DNA from 3 places in the Thalassospira sp. NFXS8 genome. Region 1 is predicted to be linked to each of the others. Evidence: riboswitches for the same ligand, from Rfam matches in the RefSeq annotation. Region 1 holds a riboswitch; each other region holds the start of a gene.
What was found. A riboswitch is a leader RNA that binds a small molecule or an ion and turns the genes downstream of it on or off. The one in region 1 is predicted to bind thiamine pyrophosphate.

Region 1 (7,196 bases):
GCAGACATATATTTTCCTGCCGATAGCTGTTTCCAGAATTCCTCATATTCCCGGCTTTTCGCAAACTCTGCCCCCACAAAGATTTTGTGGTGCTTGCCCTTGATCTCGTCAAGGCGATACCCCATCGCCCCTAAAAAATGGTCGTTGGCATACAATATCGTGCCATCAAGCGCGAATTCGATCACAGCCTGGGATTTACGAATGGCATCAACCTGCCCCGCATAATCGGCATTTTGCAGTTTTTGCTGGGTAACATCAGTCGCGATCTTGAATATCTTGCAGGGATTACCGCGGCGGTCCAGCACCGCATTATACGTAGCCTGCAGCCAGACCTCATGGCCGTCGCGGGCAATCCGGCGAAAAACCGCGGTAAAAGATTCGCCTGCCTTAAGTCGCTGCCAGAACTCCTGATATTCTACTGAACCGGCATCTTCCGGTGCCATGAAAATACGATGATGCTGGCCAACCACCTCGGCTCGGTCATAGCCCATAAGCTTTAAGAACAGCGGGTTGGCATCAACAATTTTACCATCAATTGTAAATTCGATCGTCCCTTGAGAATGCTTGATCGCGTCAAGAATATGATCCGCATCAGATCGGATACCAAACATGGAGCCCCTCCGCACAACCGTCATTGAACTGCGCTACCCCGCGCTTTCCCGACATGACACCTTGATTATTTACGAACAGTTGCCGGGTACAAAACAGCCAGCCCAATGGAAACACCCTTTATAACCGATCATTCCATAAGACCCTGATTGCATTCACACACAACCAACCTTCGACATAAAATGCACTGATAAACATATTGGAGTGCGCAATTGGACTTTTAATAGCACCGGCAGTATTTTAATATAATTTGCATACCATAGCACGAATGCAATCATTCCGTGTGCGCAAAAGGCAGGGGACCGTGGCATAACCATACACAAAGCACCGCATCGCCGCCCTCTCGGATCAAATCTGGTCGCAGCCCCACTTGCAAGCGCCCAAAACAAAAGGCTTGGGAACCATAAGCTCCCAAGCCTTTGAATTTATTGGCGATCCCTGCAGGACTTGAACCTGCAACCTACAGATTAGAAGTCTGTTGCTCTATCCAGTTGAGCTAAGGGACCGTAGAGCCGGGACTACAGGAAATTTACAAATCACACATTGGTGCAACTGTAATCTCAAACCCGGTTTCACAGCAAAACGGGGCGATAATCGCCCCGTGGTCCGGCTTGAAAAACAAACCCGGCAAATTAATCAGACAACACGCTTGAAAGCGAAATTGTCGGCATAGGATTTAAGCTGAATTTTGCGGCTTTTCGGCTGTTCGATCTCGGCAATCAGATTATGCTTGGCAGCAAACGCCTGTGCTTCTTCGAGCGTATCAAATTCCATCCGAACCTGACCACGGGTATCGGTTGACCCGATCCAGCCCATCAGATGATCCGGAAGTTTCTGGGCGCGGGGTTCAAATTCCATAACCCAATGCTTGGTCGCGGCGCGGCCGGACTGCATGGCATTTTTCGCGGGTTTGAAAACACGAACCTTCATCGACACCCTCGTTTAACTTGTCAACTGGCTGAAATACGACGTTACAAAATTCAGTCTACACCCAATCGGGCAACTTGAAAATGCAATCACCCGTTTCAAGATGAAATGGTCGGGAAGGCGGGATTCGAACCCACGGCCCCCTGCTCCCAAAGCAGGTACGCTACCAGACTGCGCCACTTCCCGACACGGGGAGGGATTTAGCACCTTAATCTGTTCGCGGCAAGCCCGGTTTAATGCTTTTTATCACCTTTTTTACAACAACATGTCGTTTTGGCGTTTCAAACAAAACCGGCAAGGGCAAACCAGATCGCGGAACCCGGCATAAAGCCGCCCCACCCTTTAAACCAATGCGCTATTAACGCGGCAAACCATCAACCGTATCGCCGACCTTGAAATCAAACTTGTCGGCCAGCCCCGCGTTTAGTTCCAGAACGAACCGTACCGGGCGCGGTGCCGAAATGATCGCTTCGGATTTTGGAACCGTGCGCGGCGCAATACCAACAATTTTGCCATCTTGCCCGATAAACAGCATATCAAGCGAAATAAACGTATTTTTCATCCACATCGACACATCGCGTGGCTGGCCGAAATCGAACAACATACCGTTATCGTCTTCCATGTGGGTCCGAAACATCAACCCCCGCGCCCTTTCATCGGGGCTTAAGGCAAGTTCCACATTAAAGACCTGTCCGTCGACCAAAAGACGCGATCGCTCAAAACCTGTGGCTTTTGCATTCAGGCCAGCCATAACCGCCGCACTGACAAAAAAGAATACAAACACCGTTTGAACGAAAGACTTCATACCCCATACCCTTTAAGAAACTGCACATGACCCCGGACTTCCGCCCGGATTTCCCCACCCCGCCAATCATCGGCAAGGGTTGTAAGCAAGTTGGCCGCCGGCTGTCTGCCAAGACGATGCGACCATTTTATGTCACGCAGTATTTCTTCTGCCGATTCCGGTAATTTTTCCGGAATTTCATTATTATTCACAGTTGCCCATATCCCGGCCCAACATCGGGCCACCCCGTAGGGATTGTATCCACCGCCGCCTAACACCATCAGTCGCGGTGCTATTTTTGCAAACTCCCTTACCACTTCCCAAACCGACCGGTTTCCCAGCATTTGTCGCGATTGTGGATCTTCTGCCAGCGCATCACACCCACATTGTAAAACCACCGCCTGCGGGCCGAAGTCTGCCGCCAGAGGCAATAAATACTCAAACAGCACAAAACGCATTTCATCGTCATTCATACCCGCAGGTATTGGCACATTGCGCGCCATGCCCCCGGCCATGTCGGTAACAGCGCCGGTTCGCGGCCATAAATCATGCTGATGAACCGAAACTGTTAAAACCCTGTCGTCATTTGTAAAGGCAAGCTGCACCCCGTCGCCATGATGCGCATCAATATCCACATACAAAATCCGCTCCAGCCCGCCATCCAGCAATGCCAGAATGCCCAGCACCGGATCGTTAAAATAACAAAACCCCGATGCCTCGGCGGCGCGACCATGGTGGGTCCCGCCCGCCGGATGATGGACAATGCCACCATCACGCAAAAACTCTGCCGCCAAAATCGATGATCCTGCCGACGTTGCCGGACGCCGGAAAATTTCCGGGTATATCGGGTTGCCGTTTTTCCCCAGCTTGTAGCGTTCCATCATATCGTCGGGCAGGCTTTGATCCCGTTCGGCCTGCATAACGGCAGCAATATAATCCGGCGCATGAAATCGTGCCAATTGCGCCGGTGTGGCCAATGGTCCGACAACATAATTATCCGCATTCACCCAGCCCAGCGCATGGACCATGTCAACCACCAGTGACACCCGTGGAATACCCAATGGATGTTTGGGACCATAGGACGAACCGCGATAAATTTCGGCGGCAATCATACGTGGCGGGTAGACCATAAAATGCCAGGACACCAGGGCGTGAACAAATGCAGCGAAACAACCAAGACCAAAGTATAGCCTTGACGGCCTCTGATATTAGGGTTTGCAGAAGCGTGCATAAATTTCAAGGGGGAATACGCAAAACCCCGCAAAATATTCGCGTTTATGTAACATTTCAAAATTTGAAGGATCTTCTTCCCTGCTGTCAACGATTTCAACCCGTCACGATCCAAGGCGGCCTATCGTTTTAATCAGAAAATCCATTCCGCTTCGCACCCGCGGGGCATGGCGCAAATCAGCATGAACCAGCATCCAGATTTCGCGGGCGGGGAAACTCTCGCGCTCCTGCAGTCTTTTCAAATCAGGATCCGCATCGCCAAGATAACAGGGCAACAAGGCAACCCCCAACCCGGAGCGCGCAGCAGACGCCTGCACATCCATATCATTAGATCGCAAAACAACACGCCGCCCGTCTAACCTGTCTTCCAGCCAGCGATATTGCGGAATATCTGCGCTGCTTTCGTCCCAACTGATCAGGTCCCAGTCTGGCTCGGCTTTGGTATAATCCCGGGCACCATAAAACCCCAATGGCATATCGGCCAGTTTGCGGGTAATCACGCTGGATTTTCGCGGCCGCGACAGTCTTATGGCGATATCAGCCTGGCGACGGTTCAAGTCGGCCGATTGTGTTTGCCCCTGCAAAATCACCTCGATATCAGGGCGCATTTCACAAAACCGGTTCAGGCCTGGCGCTATCACATGTCGCGCCAATGATGGCGGGGCGCTGATACATAATGGCACCGACACACCGGCAACCGCCCCTGCCGCCGCCCGCTCGACGGCAAACATCGCATCAAGTGCGCCCTGGCCTCGCCTGGCAAGGGCATGACCTTCCTGCGTTAACATCACAGCCTTGGGCAAACGATCGATCAAGCGAACGCCAAATGCCGTTTCAAGCGCCGCCACGCGCCGGGCAACCGTGCTGTGATCCACACCAAGCGTGCGTGCCGCGCCGGAAAAACTGCCCGCATTGGCAAGCGTTAGAAAATAACGAAAATCTTCCCAGTTCATTTGCGCATTATCACCCATTTACTATGCAAATATATGCAATTTCCCCCAAGAGAAATACCCCTTAATCCTGAGCCTGTCACAACATTCAGGAGAGAAACATGACCCGTATCATTCACATGGACCAGACCGGAGAACCATCGGTTTTATACGCCACTGATATTGCTTTACCTGCTCCACAGGACAACGAAATACAAATCAAACAAAGCCTGATCGGCGTTAATTTTGTGGATGTTTATTTCCGCAAAGGCCTGTATCCCATGCCCGCCCTGCCCGGCTGCATTGGTGTTGAAGCCGTGGGAACGGTTTGTGCCATCGGCAAGGATGTGCGTGATTTTAACATTGGCGAGCGGGTTGCCTATGCCGGTTTCCCGGTGGGCAGCTATAGCGCCCAGCGCAATGTTGCCGCCAACCGCGTGATAAAACTGCCCGATGACCTAAGTGATCAACAAATTGCAGGGTCATTGCTACGCGGACTAACCGCCTATTTCCTGCTGGTTCATCTGTGCAAAGTCCAAGCCGGGCAAAGCATTCTTGTCCATGCAGCGGCGGGAGGCCTGGGGCAAATAATGGTGCATTGGGCAAAACGGTTAGGTGCCACCACAATTGGCACCCTCAGCACGCCAGAAAAAGCCGAACTTGCCAAACAGCAAGGACTTGACCACGCCATATTCTATAAAGAACAGGATTTTGAAACCGCCATTGTCGCCCTGACGAACGGCCGTGGCGTTGATTATGCCTTTGACGGGATTGGCGGAGAAACACTGAGCAAAACCATCCGCACAACCAAACCATTTGGTACAACAGTCAATATTGGCCAAATCGGCGGTGATATGCCTTTGCTTGACGTCAGCGCGTTGACAAACCGGTTTTTAACTCGTGCCAGTGTTTTGGCCTTTATCAATGACCTGCAAGGATATCATCATGCGGCAAGCGCATGGTTTGATGTTTTACGCCAGTCATCTTTTCCGCTGGCCCAGGCATATGATTTTGAAAACGCATCACAAGCACATACCGATCTGGAAACCGGGGCGACAAGTGGTGCAGTTTACCTGCAAGTTAACCCCTAAACGCCCAACAGGTCCTTGTCGGCATCCAGATTGGCAAGGACCAAACGAAAAACATTAATCACGAAACTTGACGCAAGGGTTTCATCTGCGCATAGTCGCGTCATCTCCAGGGGGGCCTGTCGTAAACAGGCTGAGAGGTTCGGTGTTGCCGAACGACCCTTTGAACCTGAACCGGTTAAGACCGGCGTAGGAAGGATCGTATGACGTATACCGATGCAAAAACGCCCAATATAAGGCACATACCGGCACCAACTGACAGCAATCCGACATCTTTTGATGTTCATTTGCGCGGTGCCGGTGTTGAATTTAACGGCACCAGCCTTTTTCACGACCTTTCCCTTGATCTAAGTGCCAACAGCTTTACCTGTTTGCTAGGGCCATCCGGCGTGGGCAAAAGCACCCTTTTAAGATTTCTGGCCGGGCTTGTCGGCGACGCTGCCAGCGGCATTATTACCTGTGGCGACGGATTACCCTTGGCCGGGCGGGTTGCCTATATGGCGCAGCAAGATTTGCTGTTGCCGTGGCGATCCGTGCGCGAAAACGTTGTTCTTGGGGCGGTGTTACGTGGCGAAAAGCCTGATTTTTCCCGGGCCGATCATTTGATTGCCGAAGTCGGGCTTGGCAAAGCCGCCCAGATGCGCCCTGCCCAGTTATCTGGCGGCATGAAGCAGCGCGCGGCCCTGGCCCGCACCTTGATGGAAGATCGCCCGGTTGTTTTAATGGACGAACCCTTTTCGGCCCTGGACCCGCTAAACCGAATGCGCATTCAGGATCTGGCAGCCCGGGTTTTACACGGCAAAACCGTTTTGCTGGTCACACATGACCCGCTTGAAGCCCTTAGGGTTGGCCACAAGGTTGTGGTGTTGCAGGGCACACCGGCAATATTGTCCGATGCCGTTATTCCCCAAGGCACGATCCCGCGCGACATTACCGACCCCGCGATATTGAGCCATCAAGCCCGCCTGTTACACCAGCTGGGCGCAATATCGCCCCAAACCGGTGCGACGGAGGCCCCCCAATGACCCCGCCGCCGACAAAGCCCGCCCGTCATATATCGCGAAAACCGTTGGCCGAACGGAAACTGCTGAAACTGGCACGGCCCATTATCATCATCGTGGCCTTAATCGCCACCTGGCAGATCGTTGTAATGGTGACGGGCGCACCAAAATACATGCTGCCTGCCCCCTATGACGTGTGGCTGGCGCTGACCAACCGCCATGCGGTGCTGCTGGACCATGCGGGTTATACAATTGCCGAAACCGTAATTGGCCTGTTTGCCGGGGCACTTCTGGGCGCGCTTGCCGCCCTGCCAATGGCATTGTTCAGCCCGATACGGTTTTGGTTGATGCCGATATTGCTGGTATCACAAGCCATTCCGTTTTTTGCGATTGCCCCGTTGCTGGTGCTGTGGCTGGGGTTTGGCATGGCCTCAAAAATTGCCATGGCTGCCCTGATCATTTTCTTTCCGGTCACTGTGGCGTTTTTTGATGGATTATCCCGGACAGAACCGGGCTGGCTTGATCTGGCGCACACGATGGGCACACATCGCTGGCGTTTGTTAACACATATTCGGTTGCCAGCTGCCTTGCCCGCCTTTGCGTCGGGCTTTCGCGTGGCGACGGCGGT
Region 2 (6,812 bases), on a different contig from region 1:
CCAGTGTCTTTCCTTCAAGGCCCGAACCTTCCAGCAGCTTGTTGCCGGTTTCGACATAGGCATTGTGGTGCTTGTCATGGTGGAATTCGAGCGTTTCAGCCGACATATAGGGGCCAAGGGCGTCGTAGGCATAGGGGAGTGCCGGGAGTTCAAGAGCCATGATTACAGTACCTCGAAGTTCATTATCGTTAAACGGTGCGGATCGCACAAAGCTTCCGCAACATATCCCCATTTGGGGTTTGTGTGAAAGTTAAATTGCCGTACAACCTGTTGTTATGCGGTAATTTTGCTTCCTATCCACCCAAATGGAGGGCGAAACTTGTCTGCCCGTTCTATCTAGGTCAAAGTTTGACTTATGCAATGTTTTTTACAAAAGCTTAAAACCTTTGGCTGCAGGGCAGTGTGTTGCCTGTTTTGAGTTAAAACGCGCCGGGATGCCAGGGCGTTCCCGACGCGATCAGAAATTTTACCTGATGGTTATGAAATCGACCGTTTTATTTCGGGGTTGGCCGCATCACACCATTTTCATCACGTTTTAGCGGCCAGGCCTGTTCTGGCAACGGGGCACCCGGGGCATCGGCAATGGTGACGCCATATTTCCAGTCTGCCGGTGCAATGGCGACATAGCGGGCATAGCCGCCGGTGCCGCCCAGGGGTTTGGCAAAGCCAATGGAGATAAGCGCGCCTGATTCCGGCACCTTATCAAGGTTTGCAACCCCTTCGGCCTGGGTGAAATTATTGTGCATCAGCCAATATTCTCCTTCAAGATCGGGGGTCGCGTCGGTATCAAGCGGTTCGTGGCCGTGAAACAGGATGTGCCGTTTGAGGTGCAGGAATTTAAGCGCCTCAAGCCCGACGCCGGGAAACGGCGTTTCATTGAAACTTTTGATGTCGTCCCAGCGTTTATACCAGTCGGAACGGACCATAACGACGGACCCTTCCGGAATTTTTCCGTGTTTTTTCTCCCATTCCTCGATGTCGGAGACATGAAGGAAATAGCCCTGGTCTTTGGCAACCTTGTCGGCAATGTTGATTACCACAAGCGGGCGCAAGCTGTAGGTGGCGGGAAGGTCGCTGATGGTGGCACCCATCGGGTTCCAATGGGCGGGCGGGTCAAGCTGGGTGCCGTACTGGTCGGTTGGCAGGTCATAGGCTGTGGCAACAAACCCGTGGTTTTCGTAGGTAAATTCCTGGCCGACATTGACATAGCCATCAATTTTCTGGCCCGCAATAGCCGCCTTGAATTTGGCATTGCCAAACCCCGGCCATACAGGCTGAACCGGGGCAAAGGCATGGGTCAGATCAATATATTTGGCGTTTTTAAAGGTATTGTCGTAGGCGGACCACAGACTGGTTTTGTCGGCTTGGCCTGTTTGGGCGCAACCGCTGACGGCCAGAAGGGCAGGCAATAGAACTCCGGCCAGTTTTTTTGATATGTGCATCTCATGCTTCCCTGAAAACGTGTTTGAACATGATGTTTTGTTCTTGAACGCAATGCCCCTTGATAAAGGGCTAGCTGATTTGGTTCAGCTTTTCAGGGTATCAATTCACGAAGATGCCAATCGATGCAAGTACCTGTGTGCCGGCATGTTATTCGTGGAAGGTTATTCCTTATAAAGGCTAACCATATTCTGTATGTCGGTTCCCTGACGGATCATCACCCCGTACTCGCCTTTTTGCAGGCTGCTGATATTTAACTGACAGGGGAAACTGCCACAGGTTTTGTTTAGGGCCATGCTGCCATCAGGATAGGTCAGAACGACCTCACCGTTTGGCGCATCGGACTGAATGGTGACCGTATCTGTTACGGCTTTCGGGGCAACCTTGATCGCAGCCAGGGCAGCTGTCGTCACTGACAAAAGACCGATCAGGGCGAGAACCACCGGTTTGCTGCGGAAAGACTTCGACATGAATGTCTCCTCGCAAAATGTTTGTGCGATAACACTGCAGGGTAAACATCATTTTAGTCTGTTCCGGTACCATTGACCGGTGAAACTGCAGGATGCCTGACTGTGCCTTCGAGCCGGAATTGACCCTTGTTTATCGTCGTTGAAAGGTAATATTGCAGGCAATCAAGGGCTATTCGGGGCGCGAATGAGGCAATTCGATGCCATATTTCCTGTTGAAAATGCGAAAAAACCAACAAAAAAGCCTCGCAACGGTTTGATTGCGAGGCTTTTTACCCGGATATTTCGATTTTTGGCAGATTTGCCTTATTTTTTGCCCGATGTCGCATTTTTAGACTCTGTGCCTGGAATTTCTGTGGGTAATCCCTGGTCGGCAATCCGGTTTTACGCGTGCAACATCAAAGCTGGCGGGGCCGCGATTACTGGTTTCATCGCGGTCGTCTGGCTGTGCCAATCAGGGCGTTCTTTGAAACGTCCATCATTGACCCTTGCCGTCGCAATATCACTCGCCCTGATCAGAGAGGGATGGGGGTGGTGCAGAAGCCGTCGAAATTGCAGTGGCAAGGATACGGGTTGCTAGTTCCGGGTCCGGCTGGCCGCAAATGGCAGATACCACAGCCAGCCCCTGGGCCCCGGCTGCAAAAACCGCGCCGACATGTTCCTGTTTTAATCCGCCAATGGCGACAGATGGCAGCGGGCTTTGGCGGGCAAGGTGTGCCAGCCCGTCAAAGCCGATGGCAGGTTTGTGTCCGGGTTTGGTTGATGTCGCAAAAACCGGGCCGATACCGATATAGTCGACAAGTGCCGGGTCCGCTGTGCGCAGCGCGGTCGGGTCTTCGACCGAGAGGCCAAGTATTTTATCCTTGCCCAGTTTTTGCCGGGCAAGGCTGGCGGGCATGTCATCCTGTCCGATATGAAGGCCATCTGCATTAATTACCAGGGCGACGTCGATATTGTCGTTTACAATCAAGGGGACGCCACTGCCAGCCAAAACCGCCATTAACTGATGGCCGACCTTGATCATGGCGTCGGTGCTGGCGGTTTTGTCGCGCAGTTGCACCATGGTAACCCCGCCGCGAAGGGCGGCACGGGCGGTTTCGACCATGGTATGTTCACGGCATAAATCGGGGTCCAGAACCAGATAAAGCGATAGATCAAAGGTCATGACAGGGTTTCAATCCGCGATTTGGCGTTAAGGGCGTTGGCATCCAGCCCATAAAGGGCATCAATGAAATGCACGGCAAAGCTGCCCGGCCCGTTTGCTGTATCGGCAGCAATGGCCCCGGCGGCGGCAAAGGTGGCAAGGGCGGCCACGGTGGCGTTAAAGGGGGCATCCGGGGCAATGGCAACAAAGGCCCCTACCAGGGCTGTTAACGAACACCCCATTGCCGTGATTTTTGGCATTAAATCTGATCCACCATAAATGCGAACCGCGCGGGTGCCGTCGGTGACGAAATCAACGGTTCCCGTTACCGCAACCACGGCATTCCGGCTTTGGGCCAGGGTTGTTGCGGCGTCTTCGGCCTGTTCAACCGGGTCGCCGCTATCAACCCCCTGTCCGGTACTTTTGCCCCCTGCAAGGGCGATGATTTCCGATGCATTGCCGCGAATAATGGCGGGGTTAAGTTCTAAAAGTTCGGCCACGGTATCGCGGCGAAAGGCGGTGGCAAAATGGGCAACCGGGTCCAGCACCCATGGTTTGTTTGCCTGATTGGCACTTTGCGCGGCAGCTTTCATGCCCTCCACCCATTGCGGGGACAATGTGCCGATATTAACCGTTAACGCCCCGGCGATGGTGGCAAATTCGCCGGATTCCTCGGGTGTGTGTACCATTGCCGGTGAAGCGCCCGCCGCCAGCAAGGTATTGGCGGCAAAATTCATTGCGACATAATTGGTAATACATTGCACCAGCGGCGATGTGTCGCGCATTTGGGCAAAAAGGGCAGAAGGTGTGGGGTTGGTGGCATCGTTGGTCATGTTAAGGCTCCAATACAAACATGTCTGGAAACCCAGTTCGAAGCCGGAATGATGGAAAAATGCCGAAAAACAGCATTCGCACCCTCCCTACGCCAGTATGAACTGGATCAGGTTCAACGGGTCACTGCGCTGCGGGTTTTCCGTGTGGCAGTTTCTCAGCCCCCTGTCGGGGCTCCCCTTGGTGAAGATGCAAGATGGGTGTTAAGGCGGGATGTGTCAATCGGCTGTTTACCGGTGGGTGGGCCCGGCCTGATAAATAAATGGCGGCGGAACGATTATGATATCGTTCCGCCGCCAGCATAGGATTGCAAAGGCAGATAACCCGCGCCGTTGCCGGGATCCGGTTTTATTTGCGGCGTTCCATTGCAGCTTTCAGGGCCGCCGCCATGGCATTGCCACCGGCATCACCTGCGGACATATTGGCGCGGTTGTTGCCACCGCCTCGGTTGGCATCACGGTTATTAGTGCCGTTATTGCCTGCCGGGCGACGTTGCGCGCTCCGGTCATTGCTGTTGCGCGCACCTGATGGCTGGCTGCGCTGTTCGCGGCGGTCCTGTGCGCCTTCGTAATCGGGGTCCGATTTCATCGACAGGCCAATGCGTTTGCGCGGTGCGTCAACTTCCATCACGGTCACCGAAACGATTTGCCCAGCCTTGACCACTTCACGCGGGTCGGCAACAAATTTGTCGGCCAGTTGCGAAATATGAACCAGGCCGTCCTGATGCACACCGACGTCAACAAACGCGCCAAAATTGGTCACGTTGGTAACCGTACCTTCCAGCTTCATGCCTACTTTCAAATCCTTGATCTCATTGACACCTTCAATGAATTTCGCGGTTTTGAATTCCGGGCGCGGGTCCCGGCCCGGTTTGTCGAGCTCGGCCAGAATATCGCGGATGGTGGGCACACCAAACACGTCGTCGGCGAATTTTTCCGGGTGAAGCGTTTTAAGGAAGGGCGAATCGCCAATCAGACTGGCAAGGTCGCGGCTGCTTTCGCGGCTGATTTTTTCAACAACCGGGTAGGCTTCGGGGTGAACTGCCGAGGCATCGAGCGGGTTTTTACCGCCGATAATGCGCAAAAAGCCTGCACATTGTTCAAAGGCCTTAGGCCCCAGGCGTTCAACCTTGCGCAAATCCGCACGCGAGCGAAACGCCCCGTTGACATCGCGGTAGGTAACGATATTGCGCGCCAGCCCTTCGCTAAGCCCGGCAACGCGGGTCAGTAGCGGGATGGAGGCAGTGTTAAGGTCAACGCCCACACCGTTCACGCAGTCTTCAACCACGGCATCGAGCGAGCGTGCCAGCTTTGAGTCCGACACATCATGCTGATATTGCCCGACACCAATTGATTTCGGGTCGATTTTTACCAGTTCGGCCAGCGGGTCTTGCAGGCGGCGCGCAATCGAGGCCGCCCCGCGCAATGACACATCAAGATCGGGGAATTCCTCGGCGGCAAATTGCGACGCCGAATAAACCGACGCACCTGCTTCGCTGACAATAACCTTGGTCGCCTTGATTTGCGGAAAGGCGTTTAACAACATGCCTGCAAGCTGGTCTGTCTCGCGCGAATATGTGCCATTACCAATCGCGATCAGTTCGATTTTGTGTTTTGCCGCCAGGGCGGCCATCGTGTTGATCGCGCCCTGCACATCGTTACGCGGCTGGAACGGGTAAACGGTGGCGGTATCAAGCAACTTGCCCGTGGCATCGACCACGGCAACCTTGACACCGGTACGAACCCCCGGGTCCAGCCCCATGGTGGCTTTTTGCCCGGCAGGCGCTGCCAGCAACAGGTCTTTCAAATTGTCGGCAAACACCTTGATCGCATCTTCTTCGGCGCTGTCACGCAAGTTGCCAAACAAATCCAGCTCGATCGACAGGGACAATTTAACCCGCCAGGTAAAGCGCACGGTGTCGGACAGCCATTTGTCGGCGGGGCGGCCCTGGTTGCGAATACCCACATGGGCGGCAATCACGGTTTCGGCCCGGCCCGGTTCGCCGCGCGGGCGGTCTTCGTCTTCGGCGCCCAGGGTTAGTTTAATTTGCAAAATGCCTTCGTTGCGGCCCCGGAACAAGGCCAGTGCGCGGTGCGACGGGCAGGTTTTGATCTTTTCCGAATGGCTGAAATAATCGGAAAATTTTGCCCCTTCGGCTTCTTTGCCTTCAATGACGCTGGCGGTAACTTCGCCGTCATCCCACAAAAGCTGACGCAGGCGGGCCACCAGGTCGGCGTCTTCGGCAAAGCGTTCCATCAAAATCTGGCGTGCACCATCAAGGGCGGCTTTGGTATCGGCAATGCCTTTTTCAGCATCGATAAATTTGGCGACTTCGGTTTCGGGGTCAAGCTGCGGGTTTTGATACAACCCGTCTGCCAGCGGCTCCAGTCCGGCTTCGCGCGCGATCTGGGCTTTGGTGCGGCGCTTTTTCTTGAACGGTAAATACAAATCTTCAAGGCGGGTTTTGGTATCGGCCGCGTTAATGGCCTTTTCAAGCTCGGGTGTCAGTTTTTCCTGTTCGCGGATGCTGTCAATCACCGATGCCCGGCGTTCTTCCAGTTCGGTCAGGTAACGCAGGCGTTCATCCAGGTTACGAAGTTGGGTATCGTCCAGTCCGCCGGTCTTTTCCTTGCGGTAGCGGGCGATGAAGGGCACGGTCGAGCCTTCATTTAGCAATTCGATGGTGGCAAGGACCTGCTCGGGACGGACAGAAAGTTCTTCGGCGATACGCTGGGGGATTGAACGCATGGTTTCTCCTTGGTTTTGCTCGTCCGCTTGAAATAGCGGCTTTCACCCCTGCTGGAAAGAGCCAGTTTGCGGCAATCACAAGGCAGCCATCATAAGCCGGGGCTTGTCGTTGGCCGTTTGCGGCGCTATCTGTTGGGCAGTATTGAAAAATCGCCGCCCTGCGCGGCTTTGATCGGAGGCTC
Region 3 (7,196 bases), 1.3 Mb from region 1:
TGGGGTTTTGAATGAGTTTGTTGGAAAGGTCGGCCACGGCGTTACGCAGGGCGCGGTCGCGTTCCTGGTTATTGTTTTGCGCATTGCGGGCCGCCATTATTTCGTCGGTACGCAGGGCAATGGGGCGGTCGGGCAGGGCAGGATGACCAATATCAAGATAAAGGCCAAGCCCGCCGATAATGCCGATCAATATCAGGGCAATCGCGACAGGGCGGGCAAAGGCGCCGGGCGTTTTGCCAACGCGGCTTGCCGCCCGGGTTTGAATACGCTGGTCGGTTGCCAGAATGCGGCGTTGTACTTCGATGCGGGCAGCATCGGCCTGTTCGGCGTTTAAAACACCCCGATCAATGTCACGGGTGATTTCAGCCAGCTGGTCACGGTAAACGGTCAAATCCCGTTGTAATTCATCCTGATCAACCAGTTCGGCGTTATGCTCGGCCTTGTTTTGGGCATCGTTATGTGCGCTGCCATTCGATGGCAGGGGGCGGCTTTTTTTCGGGCCGGCTAAAACCGGCCACAACACGTAACCTGCAATGGCAACGGTAACGAGGGCAAAAACAATCCAGACAGTCATGGGGTGGGGTATCCTGTTTTCGTTTTTGCCGTTTATTCGGCCGGTTGGGCCGCATGGGTGTTTTTTTGTGCCTTGCGCGACCGGTTTGGCGCGCCAACACGATAACGACGGTCAGAAAGCGACATTAACCCGCCAAACACCATGACCAGGCCACCAACCCACATCCAGGGAATCATCGGTTTGATATAAAACCGTGTTACCCAGTTGTTGTTTTCGTCGGGATCGCCCAAAACGGCATAAACATCGCCGGTAAAGGATGACTGAATGGCGGCTTCGGTGGTGGGACGGCCTTCAACGGTGTAAATCCGCTTTTCCGGTGCCAGAATAGTTGTTTTATCGCCGGGATGTTTAACCGTTATATGCGCCTGGCGGGCCATATAGTTTGGTCCCTGAATTTCCCTGATGTCGTTCAGGGTGAAACTATAGGACCCGACCTGTACGCTATCGCCTATGGCCATGGACTGCACAGCTTCGGTCGTCCATGCCTGGGATCCGGTGATTCCGGCAATGACAATGGCAACCCCTGCATGGGCCAGCATCATGCCATGTGCGGAACGTGGCAAATTGCGCATACGGCGAAAGCTGGTGCCCAACGGTTCGCGAAACAGTTTTATTCGCCCTGCCCATTCCAGAACGGAGCCAACAAACAGCCATACCGCGAGCCCCATGCCAAACAGGGCAAAGGCCGGGCCACCCGAAAGCCAGTAGGTTACCAGAACCGTGACGACAACAATGGCGATGGCGAGTTTTAGTTTGCTTATGGCTGCCAGCAGATCAGCGCGTTTCCACGGTAAAAACGGGCCAATCGCCATGGCGATGATCAGTGGCGTCATGATCGGGACAAAGGTGGCATCAAAAAATGGCGCGCCGACCGATATTTTCTCGCCGGTCAGGGTTTCCAGGAACAGCGGATAAAGCGTACCCAAAAACACCATCGCCGCAGCAATCGATAGCAGCACATTGTTAAAAACCAGTGCCCCTTCGCGCGAGATCGGTTGAAACAGCCCGCCGCCCTTCAGGGTGGGCGCACGCCAGGCATACAGCGCAAACGACCCCCCAACTGACAGGGCAAGCAATATCAGAATGAAAATGCCGCGTTTCGGATCGGTGGCGAAGGCATGAACCGACGTTAATGCACCCGAACGCACCAGAAATGTGCCAAGCAGGGAAAATGAAAAGGCGATAATGGCAAGAAAGATGGTCCAGCTTTTAAGGGCATCGCGTTTTTCAACCACAATGGCCGAATGTAGCAGGGCGGTTCCCGCCAGCCATGGCATGAAGGATGCGTTTTCAACCGGGTCCCAGAACCACCAGCCGCCCCAGCCGAGTTCATAATAGGACCACCACGAACCAAGCCCGATGCCCGCGGTAAGAAATACCCAAGCGGCCAGTGTCCATGGGCGGACCCAGCGCGCCCAGGCCGGATCAACCCGGCCTTCAATAAGGGCAGCAACGGCAAAGGCAAAGGCCACCGAAAAGCCGACATAACCCAGATACAGGAACGGCGGATGAATGGCGATGCCGGGGTCCTGCAATAACGGGTTCATGCCCTGGCCGTTTAACGGCGGGTTGGCAATGCGTTCAAACGGGTTTGAGGTTAGCAGGATGAAAAGCAAAAAGCCGACAGCGATAAGCCCCATTACGCCAACAACCCGGGCAAGCAGGCTGGGCGGTAAATTGCGGCCAAAGGCCGAAACCGCCGCACCAAACAGCGACAGGATCATGACCCATAACAGCATCGATCCTTCGTGATTGGCCCAAACCCCGGTGATCTTATAGATCAGCGGTTTGGCGGTGTGGCTGTTTTCCACCACATTCAGAACCGAGAAATCGGACGTGACATAGGCGTATGTCAGGGCACCAAAAGAAAATGCGATCAGCACAAAGCTGGCAATCGCTGTGCGCGGGGCAACACGCAGCAAGGCACTATCGCCCCGTGCTGCGGCCAGAAACGGCACCGTGGATTGGGCAAACGCCATGGCCAGCGCCAATACGAGGGCATAATGTCCGAGTTCAACGATCATGGGGGCTTGCCAATCCTTTATATACAGGTTCGAGCCGGTATAATGTGCGATGCAAAGTTTGGAAACCTTGCGGAATATCAAATTTGCGCTATTTGCACGGGCGCATTAAATAGAATTATTATATACAGCCTGTTCTAGCGCACAGTTTGGGTCCAGACCCAAGCCATACCAAAGGGTCGTACAATGAACCAATGTCCGGTTATTGACATTGCACAGCGAGAAATGTGGGCGCGTCGGGCGACGACGGCCTCCATTATTATTGCTGCGACCCTGATTGTCCTTAAGGCAATCGGGTGGTTCATGACGGATTCGGTCAGCCTTCTGTCTTCCATGATAGATAGCATGCTTGATATCGGTACGTCCGTGATCAATTTCATGGCGGTGCGTAGTGCCTGGCGTCCGGCGGACCATGACCACCGTTTTGGCCATGGCAAGGCTGAACCGCTGGCGGGGCTTTTCCAGTCCGCCTTTATGCTGGGTGCTGCCGTACTGGTATTGGCCGAGGCATCTTCGCGCCTGGTGGACCCGCAACCGATGCGCCTTGCCAATGAAGCAATCTATATCATGGTTGTATCGCTGGTGATGACAGTGGGGCTGGTTTTGCTGCAACGCAAGGCCATGCGGATGTCAGGTTCGATGGCGGTCGAGGCCGACTCGCTGCATTACAGTTCCGACATTCTTGCCAATGCGGCTGTTATTATTGCGCTGTTGCTGGTGGGGTCGGGCTTTTTATGGGCCGACCCGGTGATTGGCGGTATTGTTGCGATTTTCCTGCTGTATTCGGCAGGCAAGGTTGGCCGCGATGCTGTTTCGGTGTTGATGGATCGGGAATTACCCGAACCCGATAGCCAGCGCATTATTGAACTGACCATGAAACACAAATCTGTAATCGGTATTCACCGTTTGCGCACCCGTTCATCGGGGGTGCATCGCTTTGCTGAAATTGAACTGATCATGGATGGCGGGATGCTGATGCGCGAAGCCCATACTATTTGCCATCAGGTGATGGACAGCATTCGCGGCGAATATCCCGACCTTGATATTACCATCCACCCCGAACCGCCCGAAGATATTCATCTTGATGAATTTAGCGGTTACACCGAAGACCCCGAATTTTGGCACGAAGCCCGGGCGCGTAAGGTGGGGCTGGATGATATCCCTGTTTCCAACAGCGAACTCGCGACGGGCCGCTAGACCGAATATCTGTTCAGATAAAATATTCCGGCGATTGACACCTGCGATTTTAAATTGCAACTATGATCCTCGATCACCTGGGGGGCCCCGGCAAGGGGCTGAGATTCTGCTGGGTAAAGTTTCAGACTTTACGCGCAGTGACCCTTTGAACCTGATCCAGTTCATACTGGCGTAGGGATGGTGCAGATGCCGGGTCTTTCATCAGACGGACGTGGCACTGATGACAGCCTCAAAGGGCCTGCTGCGTTGCAGCTATTCCTTTGCTTGCTGTGATCGGGGAAATTTATTCATCTGAAACCTGACGCGGAACTGGGTCTCCATTGCCTTTGCAAAGGAGCCTTTTATGCCTGCTTTAAATCCGGACGTTGAAATTACGTGTGGCCCGTTACCGGCCTCGCAAAAAATATACATTCCCGGCACTCTTCATCCTGAAATTCGCGTTCCGATGCGCGAAATTTCGGTTCACCCCACGGCGGGCGAGCCGCCCGTGCGGGTATATGACCCGTCAGGCCCCTATACCGACCCGAATGTGACCATCGATATCCGGCAGGGATTGGCCCGGTTGCGCCAGCACTGGCATAAGAATAATGGAACAGTCACGTCGTATGACGGGCGGGATGTGCAGCAGGTTGATAACGGTGTGGCCCCGGGAACGCGCCACGCGGTAGAGGATTTCCCGGTTAAATACCGGCCATTTAGGGCCGTTGGCCAAACCGCGATCACGCAGCTTGCCTATGCAAGGGCCGGCATCGTGACACCGGAAATGGAATTTGTTGCCATCCGCGAAAATTTGGGCCGGGCACGGGCCATTAATGCCGCACGAACCGCCAAACGGGATGGCGACAGCTTTGGTGCCGCTATCCCCGATTTTGTTACGCCGGAGTTTGTGCGCGATGAAATAGCCCGCGGGCGGGCGGTTATCCCTGCCAATATCAATCATTCTGAAGCGGAACCGATGATTATAGGCCGGAATTTTCTGGTCAAGATCAATGCCAACATTGGCAATTCGGCGGTGACGTCGTCGATGGAAGAAGAAGTTGAAAAAATGGTATGGGCGACCCGGTGGGGGGCCGATACCGTGATGGACCTTTCAACGGGGCGAAATATTCACAACATCCGCGAATGGATTATTCGGAACGCGCCGGTACCGATTGGCACGGTGCCGCTTTATCAGGCATTGGAAAAAGTGGATGGCATTGCCGAAGACCTGACCTGGGAGGTTTATCGCGATACCCTGATCGAACAGGCTGAACAGGGTGTGGATTATTTCACCATTCATGCCGGATTACGCCTGCATCATATTCCGTTAACGGTGGACCGGGTAACAGGCATTGTGTCGCGTGGCGGTTCGATCATGGCGAAATGGTGCCTGCATCATCACCGCGAAAGTTTTCTGTACGAACATTTCGCCGAGATTTGCGACATTTGCCGTGCCTATGATGTGACCTTTTCACTGGGGGACGGGTTGCGCCCCGGATCGATTGCCGATGCCAACGATGCCGCACAGTTTGCCGAACTTGAAACCCTGGGGGAGCTGACCCAAATTGCCTGGGCAAAGGACTGCCAGGTGATGATCGAGGGGCCGGGCCATGTGCCGATGCACAAGATCAAACACAATATGGACAAACAGCTGGAAGTTTGTGGCGAAGCCCCGTTTTATACGCTTGGCCCGCTAACCACCGATATTGCACCGGGATATGACCATATTACATCGGGCATTGGGGCGGCGATGATTGGCTGGTTTGGCACTGCGATGCTGTGTTACGTGACACCGAAGGAACATCTGGGCCTGCCGGACCGTAACGATGTGAAAACCGGGGTGATTACCTATAAAATTGCCGCCCATGCCGCCGACCTGGCCAAAGGGCACCCGGCCGCACAAATGCGCGATGATGCCTTGTCGCGTGCCCGGTTTGAATTTCGTTGGGAAGACCAGTTTAACCTGGCATTGGACCCGGAAACGGCCCGGTCTTTTCACGATCAGACCTTGCCAAAGGAGGCACATAAGGTGGCGCATTTTTGTTCGATGTGTGGGCCAAAGTTTTGTTCAATGCGGATTTCACACGATATTCGTGCCGATGCCCAGAAAGAAGGCATGGCTGCCATGGCTGAAAAATACCGCGATGGCGGTGACCTTTACATGACCCAACCGGCACCTTGAGCAACGATTGACAATATAATAGCCTGGCCTGCAATCAGGAATGATAAAGGCGGCCCGGTCATTAAGGGCCGCCTTTATTATGTTGGAACCTGTTTATGATCGGAAAATTACAGCACCGTCAACATGCTGGCGACCAGCGGGTGGCGAACAATATCCTTGTCGCGCAGCTGAACACAGGCAATATCTTCGACATGTTGCAGACGATCTGCCATTTCCGAAAGGCCCGACAGTTCTGGCAGAAGGTCGGTTTGGTCGGGGTCGCCGGTCAAAATCATGGTGGAGTTCCAGCCCAAACGGGTGACCAGCATCTTAAGCTGGCCATAGGTGCAGTTTTGGGCTTCGTCGATGACGACAAAGGCGTTGTTGAGCGTGCGGCCCCGCATATAGCCGATGGGGGCAATTTCAATGGTGCCATCCGATAAGTAGGTCCGCAGGCGTTTGTTGCCCAACCGGTCGTTCAGGGCATCGTATAGCGGGCGAAGGTAGGGGGCCATTTTGGCTTCGACATCGCCGGGAAGAAAACCGATATTTTCGCCTGCTTCAACAGCCGGGCGGGCCAGGACAATACGGCCAATGTCCCCGGCATCAAGGGCTTCGACGGCTTTGGCAACGGCAATATAGGTTTTACCGGTACCCGCCGGGCCAAGGGCAAGGACCAGGTTGAAATTATCGATTGCTTCCATCAGGGCTGCCTGATTTTCGCTTTTTGGCCGGATATGGCGGCGGAAACTTTGATCGCGATGTGTTGGGGGCACAGTCTGGCCCTGCTCTGCCAAGGGGTCCCAGGTCGATTTGTTCTCGTCGAACAGTTCGTGGATGTTGCCATCTGACTGTTGCGGATGGCTCCGACGGCGTGCTGCGCGCTTACCCATGATGATCACCTCGCGATTTGAAGTCAAAGCCGGCCAAAACACATGAAATTTCGCCGGCGTTCGACTTACGTTGTGCAAAAAAGCAAAACGCGCCATTCCAGTGTTGGAAAAGCGCGCGAACATTCTTCATCTTGTAAATAAGAGGACGGCTAGGAAAGGTGCCGGACCCTAATGCATTTCGCATCTGCGATCCGGGGGGAGAAAAGATACGATGTGAGACGCTGTTTTGCGGCACTCGTTTGTCCCCTTTTGAGTTCGGCTCCTGACCGAACACCAGAATCCTACGCCTGCATGTCGGGGCTTGTCATCCTTTTTTGCATTGTTAAATTTGAATGAATTCGCAAACGGTCTGTTTTCAAATGTTTATCTTG

Region 2: another riboswitch for thiamine pyrophosphate. It lies ahead of thiM (hydroxyethylthiazole kinase); the one in region 1 lies ahead of J4E05_RS03075 (ABC transporter ATP-binding protein).
Region 3: another riboswitch for thiamine pyrophosphate. It lies ahead of thiC (phosphomethylpyrimidine synthase ThiC); the one in region 1 lies ahead of J4E05_RS03075 (ABC transporter ATP-binding protein).

Annotation. Positions count from the first base shown of each region.
Region 1 is NZ_JAGEMF010000001.1:674,170-681,365, forward strand. Features, by position in the region: gene J4E05_RS03035 (methyl-accepting chemotaxis protein) at 1-611, opposite strand, end outside; tRNA gene J4E05_RS03040 (tRNA-Arg) at 1,039-1,115, opposite strand; gene J4E05_RS03045 (ETC complex I subunit) at 1,246-1,539, opposite strand; tRNA gene J4E05_RS03050 (tRNA-Pro) at 1,646-1,722, opposite strand; gene J4E05_RS03055 (DUF192 domain-containing protein) at 1,895-2,341, opposite strand; gene J4E05_RS03060 (acetoin utilization protein AcuC) at 2,338-3,450, opposite strand; gene J4E05_RS03065 (LysR family transcriptional regulator) at 3,655-4,503, opposite strand; gene J4E05_RS03070 (quinone oxidoreductase family protein) at 4,602-5,570, shown strand; TPP riboswitch at 5,669-5,780, shown strand; gene J4E05_RS03075 (ABC transporter ATP-binding protein) at 5,771-6,592, shown strand; gene J4E05_RS03080 (ABC transporter permease) at 6,589-7,196, shown strand, end outside.
Region 2 is NZ_JAGEMF010000002.1:425,614-432,425, forward strand. Features, by position in the region: gene J4E05_RS11265 (superoxide dismutase) at 1-160, opposite strand, end outside; gene J4E05_RS11270 (cyclase family protein) at 495-1,442, opposite strand; gene J4E05_RS11275 (hypothetical protein) at 1,605-1,910, opposite strand; gene thiE (thiamine phosphate synthase) at 2,410-3,072, opposite strand; gene thiM (hydroxyethylthiazole kinase) at 3,069-3,884, opposite strand; TPP riboswitch at 3,952-4,073, opposite strand; gene J4E05_RS11290 (Tex family protein) at 4,231-6,630, opposite strand.
Region 3 is NZ_JAGEMF010000001.1:1,943,677-1,950,872, reverse strand. Features, by position in the region: gene ccmI (c-type cytochrome biogenesis protein CcmI) at 1-574, opposite strand, end outside; gene J4E05_RS08820 (heme lyase CcmF/NrfE family subunit) at 607-2,598, opposite strand; gene J4E05_RS08815 (cation diffusion facilitator family transporter) at 2,782-3,792, shown strand; TPP riboswitch at 3,861-3,988, shown strand; gene thiC (phosphomethylpyrimidine synthase ThiC) at 4,136-5,953, shown strand; gene J4E05_RS08805 (PhoH family protein) at 6,061-6,825, opposite strand.